2 regions of the Delftia sp. WSY_16 genome follow, and region 2 is predicted to be linked to the other one. Evidence: riboswitches for the same ligand, from Rfam matches in the RefSeq annotation. Region 2 holds a riboswitch; the other holds the start of a gene.
What was found. Region 2 has a riboswitch for glycine ahead of ACF8O7_RS17400 (D-amino acid dehydrogenase). Riboswitches for the same ligand answer to the same signal wherever they lie in the genome.
Positions count from the first base shown of each region.

Region 1: it holds a riboswitch for glycine, as region 2 does, so the genes downstream of both, gcvT (glycine cleavage system aminomethyltransferase GcvT) here and ACF8O7_RS17400 (D-amino acid dehydrogenase) in region 2, are expected to answer to the same signal.

Region 1 is NZ_JBICKS010000040.1:949,461-956,760, forward strand. It holds gene ACF8O7_RS24025 (sensor histidine kinase) at 1-541, shown strand, start outside; gene ACF8O7_RS24030 (DMT family transporter) at 593-1,084, opposite strand; gene ACF8O7_RS24035 (LysR family transcriptional regulator) at 1,183-2,112, shown strand; gene ACF8O7_RS24040 (fatty acid--CoA ligase) at 2,128-3,732, opposite strand; glycine riboswitch at 3,902-4,013, shown strand; glycine riboswitch at 4,029-4,147, shown strand; gene gcvT (glycine cleavage system aminomethyltransferase GcvT) at 4,173-5,339, shown strand; gene gcvH (glycine cleavage system protein GcvH) at 5,475-5,849, shown strand; gene gcvP (aminomethyl-transferring glycine dehydrogenase) at 5,921-7,300, shown strand, end outside.
Region 2 is NZ_JBICKS010000032.1:33,671-40,970, forward strand. It holds gene ACF8O7_RS17395 (FIST N-terminal domain-containing protein) at 1-1,050, shown strand, start outside; gene ACF8O7_RS17400 (D-amino acid dehydrogenase) at 1,092-2,423, opposite strand; glycine riboswitch at 2,517-2,627, opposite strand; partial or broken gene ACF8O7_RS17405 (invasin domain 3-containing protein) at 3,016-7,300, shown strand, end outside.

The DNA.
Region 1 (7,300 bases), on a different contig from region 2:
GGGCGCGTTCCGGCTGCAACTGGAGCAGACGCCATTGGATGAACTCCTGGAGGAGTCTGCAGAGCTCGTCGGCTGGTCCCGGCGGCATCGCCTGAAACTGGATCTGGAACACGGCCCGCAGCAATGGCAATGCGACCCTGTCCTGGTGCGCATCGCCATCTCCAACCTTGTCGGCAACGCCATCAAATATGCCAAGGCGGGCGACATCACCCTGGCCGCCCGCTGCGATGCGTCCGGTGACCTGCTGATTTCCGTCAGCGACCAGGGACCGGGCCTTGCGCCCGAAGCGGCAGGACAGGTTTTCGAGCCCTATGAACGCGCAAGCGCCACCCGGCATGTCAACGGGCATGGCCTGGGCCTGTCCGTGGTCAGGCGCATCGCCAGGCTGCACGCAGGCGACGCGTTCTTCCAGCCGGCTGCCGGAGGCGGGGCCTGCTTTGTCATCCGGCTGGGCCGGCTCCCGCCCGGCACGGCAGATGCCTGCCAGGAATGTCCGCCAGCGGCAAGGCCGGCCGCCGTGCCGCCGGGCATGCCCGCCTGACGCGGGCAAGGCCGGGGCCTTTGCCCCTGAAGCAGTGCGTGCTCGTGGCGCTCATGGGGCCGCCGCTGCACGGGCCGTCCCGCCCTGCACCACCAGCAGCACGCCACCCAGGATCAAGGCCACGCCGGCCAGGCGCGTCGCATTGACCGGCCGTGCGCCCAGGCCCATCAGGCCGAAGTGGTCCACCAGCACCGAGACCACGATCTGCCCCGCCACCACGCAAACCAGGAAGCCGCCTGCGCCCAGCTTGGGTGTAACGGCCGCCGCACTGGCCACATAGATGGCACCCAGCACGCCGCCTATCCATAGCCACCATGGCCCCGCTGCCGCCTGGGCCATGGCCGGAGCGGGCGCGCGCAGCACCCACAGTGCAGGCACCACGACCATGACGCTCACGGCCAGCGAGACCAGCGCGCCCCACAGCGGGTGGCCCAGCAGACGGCCCACCAGGGCATTGCTGGCGGCCTGGAATGGCAGGATGGCCCCCGCCAGCAGCGCCAGGGCCACGGGAGCAAGGGCGGTGAATGTGCTTTTACCTGTCATGCGGCAAGACCTTTCTTCTTCTGTCAATCGATGCCTGCATGCTCTCGCATCCAGCATGTTGATGGAAATTGTTTGTGTGCACGGTCTATATTCATGGCATGGATGAACTGCGCCGGATCGACCTCAACCTGCTGCTGGCCCTGCACGCCCTGCTGGCCGAAAAACATGTGACGCGTGCGGCCCTGCGTCTGCACAAGAGCCAGCCGGCCATGAGCCATTCGCTGGCGCAGCTGCGCGAACATCTGGGCGACCCGTTGCTGGTGCGGCGCGGCGGCCGCATGGCGCTGACGGCACGCGCACAAGGCCTGGTGCAACCGCTGGCGGATGCGCTGGGCAGCCTCAACGGCTTGCTGGCACAGGCGGAGTTCGACCCGGCCCACGCACGCGGACGGCTGCGGCTGGCGCTGTCGGACTACGCATCGCGCATCGTGCTCCCGCCGCTGATGCGGCATCTGCGCCAGCACGCACCCGGGCTGGACCTGGCCATCAGCCAGTCCACGCGCGAGGTGATGCTGGCCCAGCTGGCCGATGGCGAACTGGACCTGGCCCTGGGGCCCTTCCCCGACGTACCCGACCTGCCCGAGGGCATCGAGGTGCAGGATCTGTTCCAGGAACAGTTCGTGAGCGTGGCCGACCAGGCCGTGCTGCCGGCACGCGGCGGGCTGTCACTGCAGGACTGGCTGCAGCGCCCGCACGTCATGCTGGCCATGCGGCCCGACGCCAGCGAGGAGATCGAACGGGCGCTGGCCGCCCAAGGCCTGAGCCGCCGCGTGGTGCTGGCCCTGCCCCACTGGAGCGCGGCGCTGGAGGTGCTGGCAGGCACCGACCTCGTGCTGACCGTGGGCAGCCGCGCCATTGGCGACCTGCGCCGCCACAAAACGCTGCGCCGCTTCACTCCTCCGCTGGAGCTGCCCCGGTTCGCCTACCAGCAGGCCTGGCATGTGCGCAAGCAGGGGGATGCCATGCATCGGTGGCTGCGCAACTCGATGGCGCAGTGCTGTACTGCGCAGGGGCAAACACAGAAGTAAGTGCAGGCCGCAGCCTCAGGCTGCCACCACCACCCTCAGCAACTGCTTCTGTATCTTCCCGCTGGCCGTCTTGGGCAGGGCCTCGCGGAAGTGGTAGCGGCGCGGGCGCTTGTAGGCAGCCAGGCGGTCGCCGTGGACCAGGAAGGCGTCCAGCGCCTCGGCCGTGGGTGTGGCGCCCGGCTTGGCAACCACGTGGGCGGCGACGATCTGGCCCCAGCGCTCGTCGGCCTCGCCGATGACGGCGACCTCGAGCACATCGGCGTGTTCGACCAGCGCGTCTTCCACCTCACGCGGATAGACGTTCTCGGCACCCGAATTGATCATGTAGTCGATGCGGTCGCGGATCCAGAGATAGCCGTCGTCGTCGATGTGGCCCAGGTCGCCCGTGTGGTACCAGCCGTGCGCCAGGGCGCGGGTGTTGGCGTCGGGGCGGTTGAGGTAGCCGGCCATCATGCAGGGGCCGCGCACGAGGATTTCGCCCACCTCGCCGGGCAGGCAGGCCTCGGCCGGGTCGGTGGGGGCGTTGTCTTCGCGCAAGCGGGCCACGATGAGGTCATGGCCCATGGAGGGCAGCCCGGCCGAGCCCGCGTGCGAGAGTTGCTCTCGCGGCAGCAGGACGGACATGCAGGGCCCCATTTCGGTGGTGCCGTAGACCTGGACCAGATCGCTGCCGACCTTGCGCGTCCATTCGCGGATCAGGTGCGGCGCCATGGAGGCGCCGCCGTACTCCACCAGCCTCAGCGCGGGCGCCTGCTCAGGCGAGGCGATGGGGTCGGCCAGCAGCATGGTGATCATGGTGGGCGCCGCGAAGAAGAAGCTCACGCGCTCTTCGCGGATCAGGCGCCAGGCCTCGGCCACGTCGAAGCGGCGCAGCAGCACCTGGGTGGCGCCGGCCTGCAGGCGCGGCAGAAAGCTGGTGTGCAGCTCGGCCGTGTGGTTGAGCGGCGCCATGGCCAGGCCCACGTCGTCGCGCGTGAACTGCATGGTCTGGTGCATGAGGGCGTTGTGCGCCAGCTTGCTGCGGTGCGTATGCAGCACGCCCTTGGGCCGGCCCGTGGTGCCGCTGGTGTACATGAGGATGCAGGGGTCGCTCTCGCGCACATGGGCCTGGGGCGGCGCGCTGCTGCGGCCCCTGGCCAGGGCGGACAGGCGCTGCGTGGCCCAGACCGGCAGCGGGTCGGCCGGGGCATCGTCGGCAAAGATCCAGTGCTCGATGCCTGCGCCAGTGCCGCCGCCTTCGGCCTTGAGCAGGGCCTGGGCGCGTGCGGCCACCTCGCCGCCCTCGTGCTCGAAGACCAGGGCGCGCGCTGCGCCGTCCTTGAGGATGAAGGCCAGCTCCTGCGCCGCCAGCCGGTAGTTGATGGGGTTGAAGATGGCGCCCAGGCGCGCGGCCGCCAGCATGGTGAAAACAAAGGCCGGCGTGTTGTAGAGAAAGGCCGCGACCACGTCGCCATGGCCTATGCCCAGCTCGGCCAGGCCGTGGGCGTGGCGGTTGACTTCGGCATCGAGCTGGGCGTAGGTCCAGGCGCGGCGCTCGCCGCCCTCCCACGCGACCAGGGCTTCCTTGTTCGGCAGGTAACGTGCCGGCCAGGCCAATGTGTCTCCCAGCGTCTGCTGCATGTGCGCTTCTTCCTTCTCGCTCACGAGATTTCATATATCGATGCACCTCAATGTAGGAGATTTTTTAGACAGTTATGCAATTTGCAAATGCATCCATGCAGGCAAGCGCATGGAGTTGCAGCCGGCCCGCGGAAATCCCGAAGCCGCGCGGACGCTGGCCGCAGCTAGAATGCGCCGGTCAGGAGAGAGTGCCCGCCCGGCCGCAACGGTCGCAGGCAGCGGCACCGCCGAAGGCGCAGGGTTCGCCCCGAACGCTCAGGCAAAAGGACTGGCACCGCCTGCCGCCACGGCCGCAGGCGTTCCTAGCTGGAGAGAGATGCAGGGCACGGCGGTGTGCCCCATCCACCGAAGGAGCAAGCCCCACGCATGGAAGGTGCGGGTGAATCTCTCAGGTAAAGCGGACAGCAGGGCAGCACATCCCGGAGGACCGGGATGGCGTTATGCCTTGTTCCTTGCCTGAAAGAGAGCCCTCCTTGTCCGCTGCCTCCACCACCGATCTGCTCAGGACCCCGCTGTTCGACCTGCACCAGGAACTGGGCGCGCGCATGGTGCCGTTTGCCGGCTACTCCATGCCCGTGCAATACCCGCAGGGGCTGATGGCCGAGCACCTGCACACCCGCGAGGCGGCAGGCCTGTTCGATGTCTCGCACATGGGCCAGATCAGCCTGCGCGGTGCCGACGCCGGGGCCGCGCTGGAGTCGCTGATGCCCATGGACGTGCTGGGCCTGGGCGAACACCGCCAGCGCTACGGCCTGCTGCTCAATGAGGCGGGCGGCATTCTGGACGACCTGATGTTCGTGCGCCGCGAGGACGACCTGTTCCTGATCGTCAACGGCGCCTGCAAGCACGAAGACCTGGCGCACATCCAGGCCCGCATCGGCCAGCGCTGTGAAATCGAGCCCCAGTTCGACCGGGGCCTGCTGGCGCTGCAGGGCCCGCAGGCCGCAGCCGCCATGGAGCGCCTGCTGCCCGACACGGCCGGCCTGGTGTTCATGACAGGCGGCCACTTCGACTGGGAGGGGGCCGAGCTGTACATCACGCGCAGCGGCTATACCGGCGAGGACGGCTTCGAGATCTCCTTGCCCGCCAGCCACGCCGAGGCCTTTGCCCGTGCCCTGCTGGCCCAGCCCGAAGTCAGGCCCGTGGGCCTGGGCGCGCGCAATTCGCTGCGCCTGGAAGCCGGCCTGTGCCTGTACGGCAACGATCTGGACACGACCACCACCCCGGCCGAGGCCGCCCTGAACTGGGCCGTGCAGAAGGTCCGCCGCGCAGGTGGCGAGCGCGAAGGCGGCTTTCCCGGCGCGGCCACCGTGCTGGCCCAGCTGCAATCGCCCGAGCTGCTCACGCGCAAGCGCGTGGGCCTGGTGGCCCTGGAGCGCGTGCCCGTGCGCGAAGGCACGGAACTGCTGGATGCCGGCGGCCGCAAGGTCGGCCAGGTCACCAGCGGCCTGCTGTCGCCCACGCTGAACCAGCCCGTGGCACTGGCCTATGTGGAGCCGGGCAGCGCCGCCATCGGCACCACGCTGCAGGCCATGGTGCGCGGCAAGGCCGTGCCCATGCAGGTGCAGGCCACGCCCTTCGTGGCGCCCCGCTATCACCGCGGTTGAGGACAGCCTGCGCGCTTGGCGTGGATCGAGTTCGGCGGATTCGTTTTTCCTGCCATCGCATGCCGCTACAGTGCGCACTGACCTTTCTCAAACCGCCTTTCACAGGTTTCTTTTCAGTTTCTATCGGAGCAAGCCATGAGCATCCAGTATTCCAAGGACCACGAGTGGATCAACGCCGCCAACCCTGACGCGGCCATCGTCGGCATCACCCTCCACGCGCAGGACGCGCTGGGCGACGTGGTGTTCGTCGACCTGCCCGCCGTGGGCACCAGCTTCAACCAGGGCGATGTGGCCGGCGTGGTCGAGTCCGTCAAGGCCGCCGCCGATGTCTACATGCCCGTCAGCGGCGAGATCGTCGAAGTCAACGAGGCCCTGCGCGACGACCCCTCCCTGGCCAACAGCGACCCGCTGGGCGAAGGCTGGTTCTTCAAGGTCAAGCTCAGCGACGCAGGCCAGCTGGCCGCGCTGCTCGACGAAGCCGCCTACACGGCCTTTGCCCAGAGCAACTGACGCCACTTTCCGGCCAGGACGGGCGCCAGGGCCCGCCCTGGCGCTTTTCAGCTTTTGAGACAGGTCCCTCCATGCTGATGTCCTCCACCCAGCCCCTTGCCGCCCTCGAGAACGCCACCGAATTCGTGGCCCGCCATATCGGCATCGCGCCCGAAGACGAGGCCCACATGCTCAGCGCCATCGGCGCGGCATCGCGCGATGCGCTGATCGACGCCATCGTCCCGCCCTCCATCCGGCGCCACCAGCCCATGGCGCTGCCGCCAGCGGCCACCGAGGCCCAGGCGCTGGCCGAACTCAAGGCGCTGGCAGGCCGCAACCAGCTGCTCAAAAGCTTCATCGGCCAGGGCTACTACGGCACGCACACGCCCGGCGTCATCCTGCGCAACATTCTGGAGAACCCCGCCTGGTACACGGCCTACACGCCCTACCAGGCCGAGATCTCGCAAGGCCGCATGGAGGCCCTGGTCAACTTCCAGACCATGGTCTGCGACCTGACGGCCATGCCGATTGCCAACGCCTCCATGCTGGACGAGGCCACGGCGGCCGCCGAGGCCATGACGCTGGCCAAGCGCTCCGTCAAAAGCAAGAGCAACCGTTTCGTGGTGGCCGGCGATGCCCACCCCCAGACCATCGAAGTCATCCAGACGCGCGCTGCGCCGCTGGGCATCGAGGTGCTGCTGGCCAACTCGCTGGAGGAATGGAACCAGCTGATGGAGGGCGACTACTTCGCCGTGCTGGCCCAGTACCCTGCCACCAGCGGCCGCATCGACGATCTGCGCGCCGACGTGGACAAGGCCCATGCAAAGCAGGCCGCCTTCATCGTGGCCACCGACCTGCTGGCGCTGACCCTGATCACGCCGCCCGGCGAATGGGGTGCCGACATCGTGGTGGGCACCACCCAGCGCTTTGGCATGCCCATGGGCGCCGGCGGCCCGCACGCCGCCTTCATGGCCTGCCGCGACGAGTTCAAGCGCTCCCTGCCCGGCCGCCTGGTCGGCGTGAGCGTGGACGTGCACGGCAAGCCCGCCTACCGCCTGGCACTGCAGACGCGCGAGCAGCACATCCGCCGCGAAAAGGCCACCTCCAACATTTGCACGGCCCAGGTGCTGCCCGCCGTGGTGGCCAGCATGTACGCCGTCTATCACGGCCCCGAGGGCCTGGAGCGCATCGCCCGCCGCGTGGCCTCGTACACGGCCATCCTGGCGCGCGGCCTGGCCGAGCTGGGCGCGCCGCTGCGCGAGGTGCCCAGCTTCGACACGCTGAGCCTGCACACGGGCGCGGCCACCCAGGCCATCGTGGAGCGTGCCGTGTCCCTGGGCGCCAACCTGCGCGTGTACTTCAAGGAATACCTGTGCATCTCGCTGGACGAGACCACCACGCGCGCCGATGTCGAGCTGCTGTGGAAGATCTTCGCCCGGGACGGCCAGGCCCTGCCCAGCTTCACCGCCTTC
Region 2 (7,300 bases):
GCCCTGCCCCATGTGGCGGACTGGGCCGGCTGCTCGGCCGGCGGCGTTCTGGCCATGTCGCATGAGTACCTGTCAGGAACCGCGCTCGCGGTGATGCTGCTGGATGTACCGGCCGCCCACTACCGCCTGTATTCGGGCCTGGCGCCCCTGCATGCGCCTGGCGGCGAGGCCGGCTTCACCGCCCATTCGGCCCTGGTCCATGCCGCAGGCGGCCAGCCCGAGCTGGCCGAGCTGCTGTACGAGCTGTCCGAGCGCACCGAGTCCGGCCTGCTGTTCGGCGGCGTGGGCGATGACGGGGAAGATGGCGTGGAGGGCGTGCAGATCGCCTGCCGTACCGAGGATCTGCATGCGCAGCATGCGGACGCGCGCGGCATTTTTCGTGGCGGCTTTTCAGGCGTGGCCTTCGGTGCCGGCGTGCCCTGCATCACGGGCATGGCCCAGGGCTGCGTGCCGCTGGGCGAGGGGCTGGAGATCACCGAGGCGCGCGGCGCCCTGGTCACCGGGCTCGATGGCGATCCGGCCCTGCAGCGCCTGCTGCAGCTGCTGGGCGTGGAGCTGGAAGGCAGCGACTGGCAGCCCGCGCTGACCACGGTCCGCACCACGCTGGCGGCCATTGCGCCGCCGGGCCGGGGCCTGGCCCACGGCGTGCTGACCGAAGAGGCCCAGGTGCTGACCCTGGTTGGCCTGGACCCGCTGCGCCAGGGCGTGGCCCTGTCCTCGGCCGTGGAGGCCGGGCATTCGGTGATCTTCTGCCGCCGCCAGGCCCAGGTGGCGCGCCAGGAACTGCTGCAACTGGGCGCTGCGCTGCGCGATGCGGCGGAGCCCGAGGAGGCGGCGCCCGAAGGCGAGGCACAGCCCCGCATCCGTGGCGCCATCTACATCAGTTGCCGGGGCCGCGGCGGCGGCCTGTTCGGCGGCCCCGATGCCGAACTGCGCACCCTGCGCCACGCACTGGGCGATGTGCCATTGATCGGCTTCGTTGCCGAAGCCGAGATCATGGACGCCCGCCTGCACCGCTTCGCCGGGGTGTTGACGGTGTTCACTGCCTAGGCGTCGTACACGCCGTACACACGGTACACACCGTCTGCACCTCAGACCGCGCGCGGGCGAACCGTGCCTGCGCTGCGATCCGGGTCCATGGCTGCGGCTCCCAGAAAATCGAAATCCACGGCCGGCTGCCTGCCGCTGACCAGGTCGGCCAGCGCCATGCCGGAGCCGCAGGCATGGGTCCAGCCCAGCGTGCCGTGGCCGGTGTTCAGGAACAGGTTGGCGATGGGCGAGCGTCCGATCAGCGGCACATTGCTGGGCGTGGCGGGGCGCAGGCCGCTCCAGAACTGGGCGCGGCCGGTATCGCCGGCGCCGGGGAACAGCTGCTGCACGCGCCGCACGATGGCCTCGCAACGCACGGGGTCCAGGTTGCGGTCGTAGCCGTTGAACTCGGCCGTGCCCGCAATGCGCAGGCGGTCGCCTTGCGCGCCCGTGTAGCGCGAGAACACCAGCTTGAACTCGTCGTCCGTGAGGCTGACCTGGTAGGCCTTGGCGGGGTCCAGCACCGGCAGGGTCACGGAGTAGCCCTTGGCCGGGTAGATGGGCAGGTGCAGTCCCAGCGGCTGGGCCAGCAGCGGGCTGAACGAGCCCATGGCCAGCACATAGGCGTCGCCCTGGATGCGTTCGTAGCGGCCATCGGCATTGGTCACCTCCACATGGTCGATATGGCGGCTGGCGCCCGCACCCGTGGTGCGCAGCGCCATGACGTGGTGGCCGTGGCGGAACTGCACGCCCGTGGCGGCGGCGATGCGCGCCAGCTCGCGTGTGAAGAGGTTGGCGTCGCCTGATTCATCCTCGGCCGTATAGGTGGCGCCCGCTATCTGCCCGCGCACATGGGCCAGAGCCGGCTCCAGGCGCACGGCTTCGTCGGCATCGATCAGGCGGCGGTCGCAGCCCAGGGTCTGCATCTGCTCGGTGGGCTTGAGCGCGCCCTCGAACTCGCGGGCGTTCGTATAGAAGTGCAGGATGCCCTGCGTGCGCTGCTCGTACTGGATGCCGGTGTCGGCACGCAGCTGCTGCAGGGCCTCGCGGCTGTAGGTGCCCAGGCGAACGATCTGCTGGATGTTGTGGCGCGTGCGCGCGGGCGTGCAGTTGCGCAGGAAGGACAGGCCCCAGAGCCACTGGCGCATGTCGGCGCGCAGGCGGAAGAGCAGGGGGGCGTCCTGCCGGCCCAGCCAGCCCAGCAGCTTCAGCGGTGCGCCGGGGTTGGCCCAGGGCTCCGCGTGGCTGACCGAGATCTGCCCGCCGTTGGCGAAGCTGGTTTCGGCGCCGGGCGCGGCCTGGCGGTCGATGACGGTCACTTCATGACCGAGGGATTGCAGATAGTAGGCCGACGTGGTGCCGATCAGACCGGCTCCGAGAACGATGACGCGCATGACGATGCCCTTTCAAAGGCATGTGCCGGGTCACGCGAAAGCTGGCCGCTATGGTCTGGATAGCAGGCAGCCGGCGTCCGTCGTGACGCAGCTGCCGCTCCCCCTGTCCTTGGTACCTGAGAGATTCACCGCCGTCCATGGGAACGGGGCTTGCTCCTTCGGTGCGCCGCACATTGCGTGCGGCGGCTCTCCAGACGGCATGTTGTGTTTGCAGTACGGAACCTGAGCGTGTATGGGAGTTTGCGCCTTCGGTGAGGCTCGGCACCGTGGCGCCCGCCTGCTCTCCTGCAGGGGCGATTCTATGGGGCTTGCGCAGCCAGCTCCAGTCGTATTGGGGATACCACCAGTTACCTGTATGTGGTGTGGCTGATTCAGGGTATTCCCTAGATCGTTCAAGCGCCTCCCTCGTAGCGCTGGTACGAGTCTCTGGTTTCATGTAAAAAAACTATTGAAATAGAAAAAAACATGATTTAGCCTATCGATATGTGCAGTGGTTTGTCAGTGCATGTTCTGGTCGATTGGACCTGCATGGGTTAACCATGGGTTGTCTATATGTCTGATAGGCGACTTACCGTTGCACAGGTGCGGGTCCATGGAAACTGGTCCGTCACTGAAAAAATACAAGCACGGTGAATATGGTTTGTCGAGGGAGGAATGTTTTGCGTCGCAAACCCGACTGAAGGTGTGCCCGCTCAATGGGCAGTGGAGCAGCGCGCAAGCGTTGATGGAAATCCGCCTTTTTTTGATTGACGCGCAGGATCTGCGCGAAAAATTTTGCTTCCAAACTCACCGGCTGCAAGGTGAGTTGTGGGCTCGTGATTCAAATAGAACTATCCGAGGTACGGCGATGCAAATGCGCTGGGTACAACTGATGGCCATTGCCATTGGGAAAATCATTTTCCTGTCATATCTCCTTGAGAGAACGGGGAATATCATGCATGCTCTCAATCGCCTGCCTGGTTCGGCATTTTTTCGCAAGTGGCGTGCAGCGAAGTGCCTTTTCTCTTTGCTGCTGCTTTCATGCGCGGGTATCTCATCCACGGCACTGGCGGCGACCATCGTCTTCACGGTCACCGACAACAGCGACGCTCCCAATGCCAATGCAACGACACCAACCACCTGTGTCAGCACGCTGGGGGGCACCTTTGCTGGCGCATGTACGCTGCGAGCGGCCATTCAGGCAGCCAACTACACGCTGCAAACGCTGGATCCGAGTGCCGATGTTTCCATCGTCTTTGCGCCGACACTGACCACGTCGGTACGAACCATACAGAGCGGGACATCCAAGGATGCGGCGGGAAACCTCCATCCGTATGTCGACAATCAGACGGTTTACGTGCGCTGTGCCAATACATTCATCAGCGGAGCCCAGTCCGGCGCCGTGACGGGGGCCACCAATGCCTGTGGTCAAAGCCAGATGATCAGCGGCGGCGATACGGGCACCACCACTGGTGCCGGTGGTGCCTGGTACTGGCTCAAAGGCACCGTGCCAGCCGGCACGGGCTCGTTGACCATCGATTTCGGGGGAGTCATACAAGTCCAGAACTGGGCGGACTCCCCCTGGGAAACTTTTTATCTTGGTGGGAAGAACATCACGCTCACCAATTCGCCCAATATGACCTGTGGCGAAGCGGTATTCGTCGTTGGCTCCCCGGCGAACAATATCACCATTGATCGCGTCGGCCTGGTGAATGTGGCTCCAACCCCTGCTGGAGAGGGGACGCCGTTCAACTGCGAGCTGTACGCGGAGATTCATCAAGGCGCACAAAACGTATTCTTTACCAATAGCACGATCAATTCCGCGATATGGAATGGAAATTACGGCAATAACAAGGGCTCGGCCATTTCCGTTGCCGCAAGCAACGGTACAGGAGGCACGGTTTCCAACATTGTTGTCGATAATTTCACGGTAACGAATCTGCCCAACCCTATCGGGGGAATGCAGCTCGAGCAGTTCTTCCAGGTCATGTCGAACATGACCGTCAACGGATTGACGATCAAAGATTCGAATATCGCACTGAGCCCGACTGGTGGAAATGCGCCCAGGGCCGTGGTGTCGGTTGATGGAACGATCAACCTGGACAATGGAACTGGTCTTGCCGTGACGGGTAATACCTTCTCGCTGCCTATTGCCGCCTATACCACTTCATCGCCAATGCATGTGTCGGCACCAACGTTGAATACGGCAGCCTCAGGCACGACGCAGGTAGTGACGGTGACCGATAACAACTTCACTGGCGGCGGGGACGGGGTGAATATCGGTGGTACGGGTACGGCACCAGGATTGATTGGCAACAACAAGATGACAAGCCAGTCGAGAAGTGCCATTCGTGTCACTGCGCGTGATTTCTTCAAGATTTCTCAGAACACGCTGTTTTCCGTGCCTGTGGCTGCAAACTCAGGTATCAGCTTGCAGACGACGGCCAATGGACAAACCGGATGGACCCCGACCCTTGGCGTTGGCGCCAGTGACACCGCCGCCTGCACCTGGACATTCAATATCACGGCAAATGCCAATGCGAGCGAGCCGGCACCGTATACGGTGGAAGCCTTTTGGTCGCCGACCGGCGCGGGCGTCAACGATGCGCAGGTCTATCTGGGCTCAGGGACCATGGCCGGAGCCTCGGGAACGCTGACCGTTCCTTCGTATCTCAGCGGCCAGGTGCGAGTCACAGTGACGGACAGCAATTCCGGTGGAGCACAAACCTCGCAGCTTTCAACGGCGGCAAGCGTCACCGGTTTTCCCTGTGCCCTGAAATCCGGCGTTCTGGCGACGACCAACAATCAACCTGTCGGCAGCAGCGACTTGCTGGAGGTCTACATTGTTGATGGCCAAGGCAATGCCTGGACGGGGGGCAGTGACACCGTCACCTTCGCAGCGCCGCCTGCAGGTGTCACGTTCAATGGCGGCTCCGCCGCAGTCAGCTGCACGACCAACTCCAGCGGAAAGTGCGCGTCTCCCATCAATGCCAGCAGCAGTGTCGCCGGAACATTCACGACACCCGTGACCTTGTCGTCGTCAGTCGCTGGTGCCACGTTCTCCAATCTTCCATTGGGTGGAAGCCCGGTATCTGGCGCAGTGACCTATCAGCCTTCGCCGGTTGCTTACAGCTTCACCGGGCTGCCGGCCAGCACGACCGGTTCTGAAATCGCCGCGAGTCCGCCATCGATTGCGGCCAACGGCGTCTCCACCAGCACCTTGGCCGTGCAGTTGAAGGATGCTTTAGGCAACCTTGTCACCACCTGTACCGATACGGTGGCCTTCACCCTCAATGCGGGGACGCAAGGCGTTCCTGCCGTCAGCGTCACGGGCTGCAGTGCCGGCATGTACACGGGGACGGTGACATCGCCGGTGCTGGTCGGCAGCGGAACCTTCGGGTTCACCATCAACGGGTCTGCGGCTGTTGCCACCGCAACGATCTCCTATGCGGCCGCAACGCCGAGCACGAGTGCATCGACGATAGTCGCCACTCCGGCATCGATCGTGGCCAACGGCAGCTCCACCAGCGTGCTGCGCGTGCAACTGGTCGATGCCAGCAGCAATCCGATCAACACGTGCACGAACACGGTGGCGTTCACCCTGAACGGCGGAACGCAGGGAACGCCGAGTGTGGGCGCGGCCTCGTGTACTGCCGGCATCTATACGGGCACCGTCACATCGCCCACGGCGGTCGGCAGCGGGATCTTCGGATTCACCATCAACGGCTCTGCCGCAGTTGCTACGGCTTCAGTGAGCTACACGGCGGGTCCGCCAAGTACCAGCGCCTCGACCATCGTTGCGAGTCCGACCTCGATCATTGCCAATGGCACTGCAACCAGCACATTGACGGCGCAGCTCAAGGATGCGTCAGGCAATTCGATTTCGACCTGTGCCAACACGGTGGCCTTCACGCTGAACGGCGGAACACAGGGCTCGCCTGCGGTCGGCGCGGGGTCGTGCAGCGCAGGGGTGTACACGGCCACCGTCACGGCACCTACCGCAGTCGGCAGCGGCACCTTTGGCTTCACCATCAATGGCTCGGCCGCCACGGCTACGGCTGTGGTGAACTACACGGCCGGCCCGCCCAGCAATGGCGCGAATGGAAACCTGATCAGTGCCAGTCCGCTCAGCGTTGTCGCAGACAACACGGCCACGAGTTCGATCAGCGTGACCCTGCGCGATGCCAATGGCAATCCCGCCACGGATACGGCTGCGCACACGATTGTCTTCACCAAAACGGGCGTGGGCACGACCACGCCGGCCGCACCCACGTGCACGATCGCGGCCAACGCCAATCCGGCCACCTGCTCCGTGACGGTGAAATCGGCCACGGTCGGCACCGCAAGCTTCACGGCAACGGACAACGGAGAGGCCGTGAGCAATGGCAGTCCGGTATCGGTCAACTTCATTGCCGGGCCGCCCAGCAATACAGCCAGTGGCAATCTGCTCAGTGCCACACCGCTCTCGGTGATGGCCGACGGTACGAGCACCGGCACGGTGACCGTCGCACTGCAGGACGCCAATGGCAATGCAACCGTCGATACGGTTGCCCACACCATCGGCTTTGTCCATACCGGCGCCGGCACGCCTTCGGCAACTTCCTGCACGATTGCGGCCAATGCGAATCCAGCGCGCTGCTCCATCACGGTGACATCCACCGTCGCGGGTGCGGCGAGCTTCACAGCCACGGACAACAACGGCACCACCACCCAGAGCGTGGCCAATGGCAGTCCGGCCGTGATCAACTTCACGGCCAATGCCGCCGACCCCGCCAGGTCGGGGGTGCGTACCGTCAGCAGTCCGGCCACGGCCAATGGCTCGGCGACAGATGTGCTTGAAGCGTTTGTGGGAGATGTCAACGGCAATCCGGTGGCCGGAAGCGTTGTCACGTTCTCTC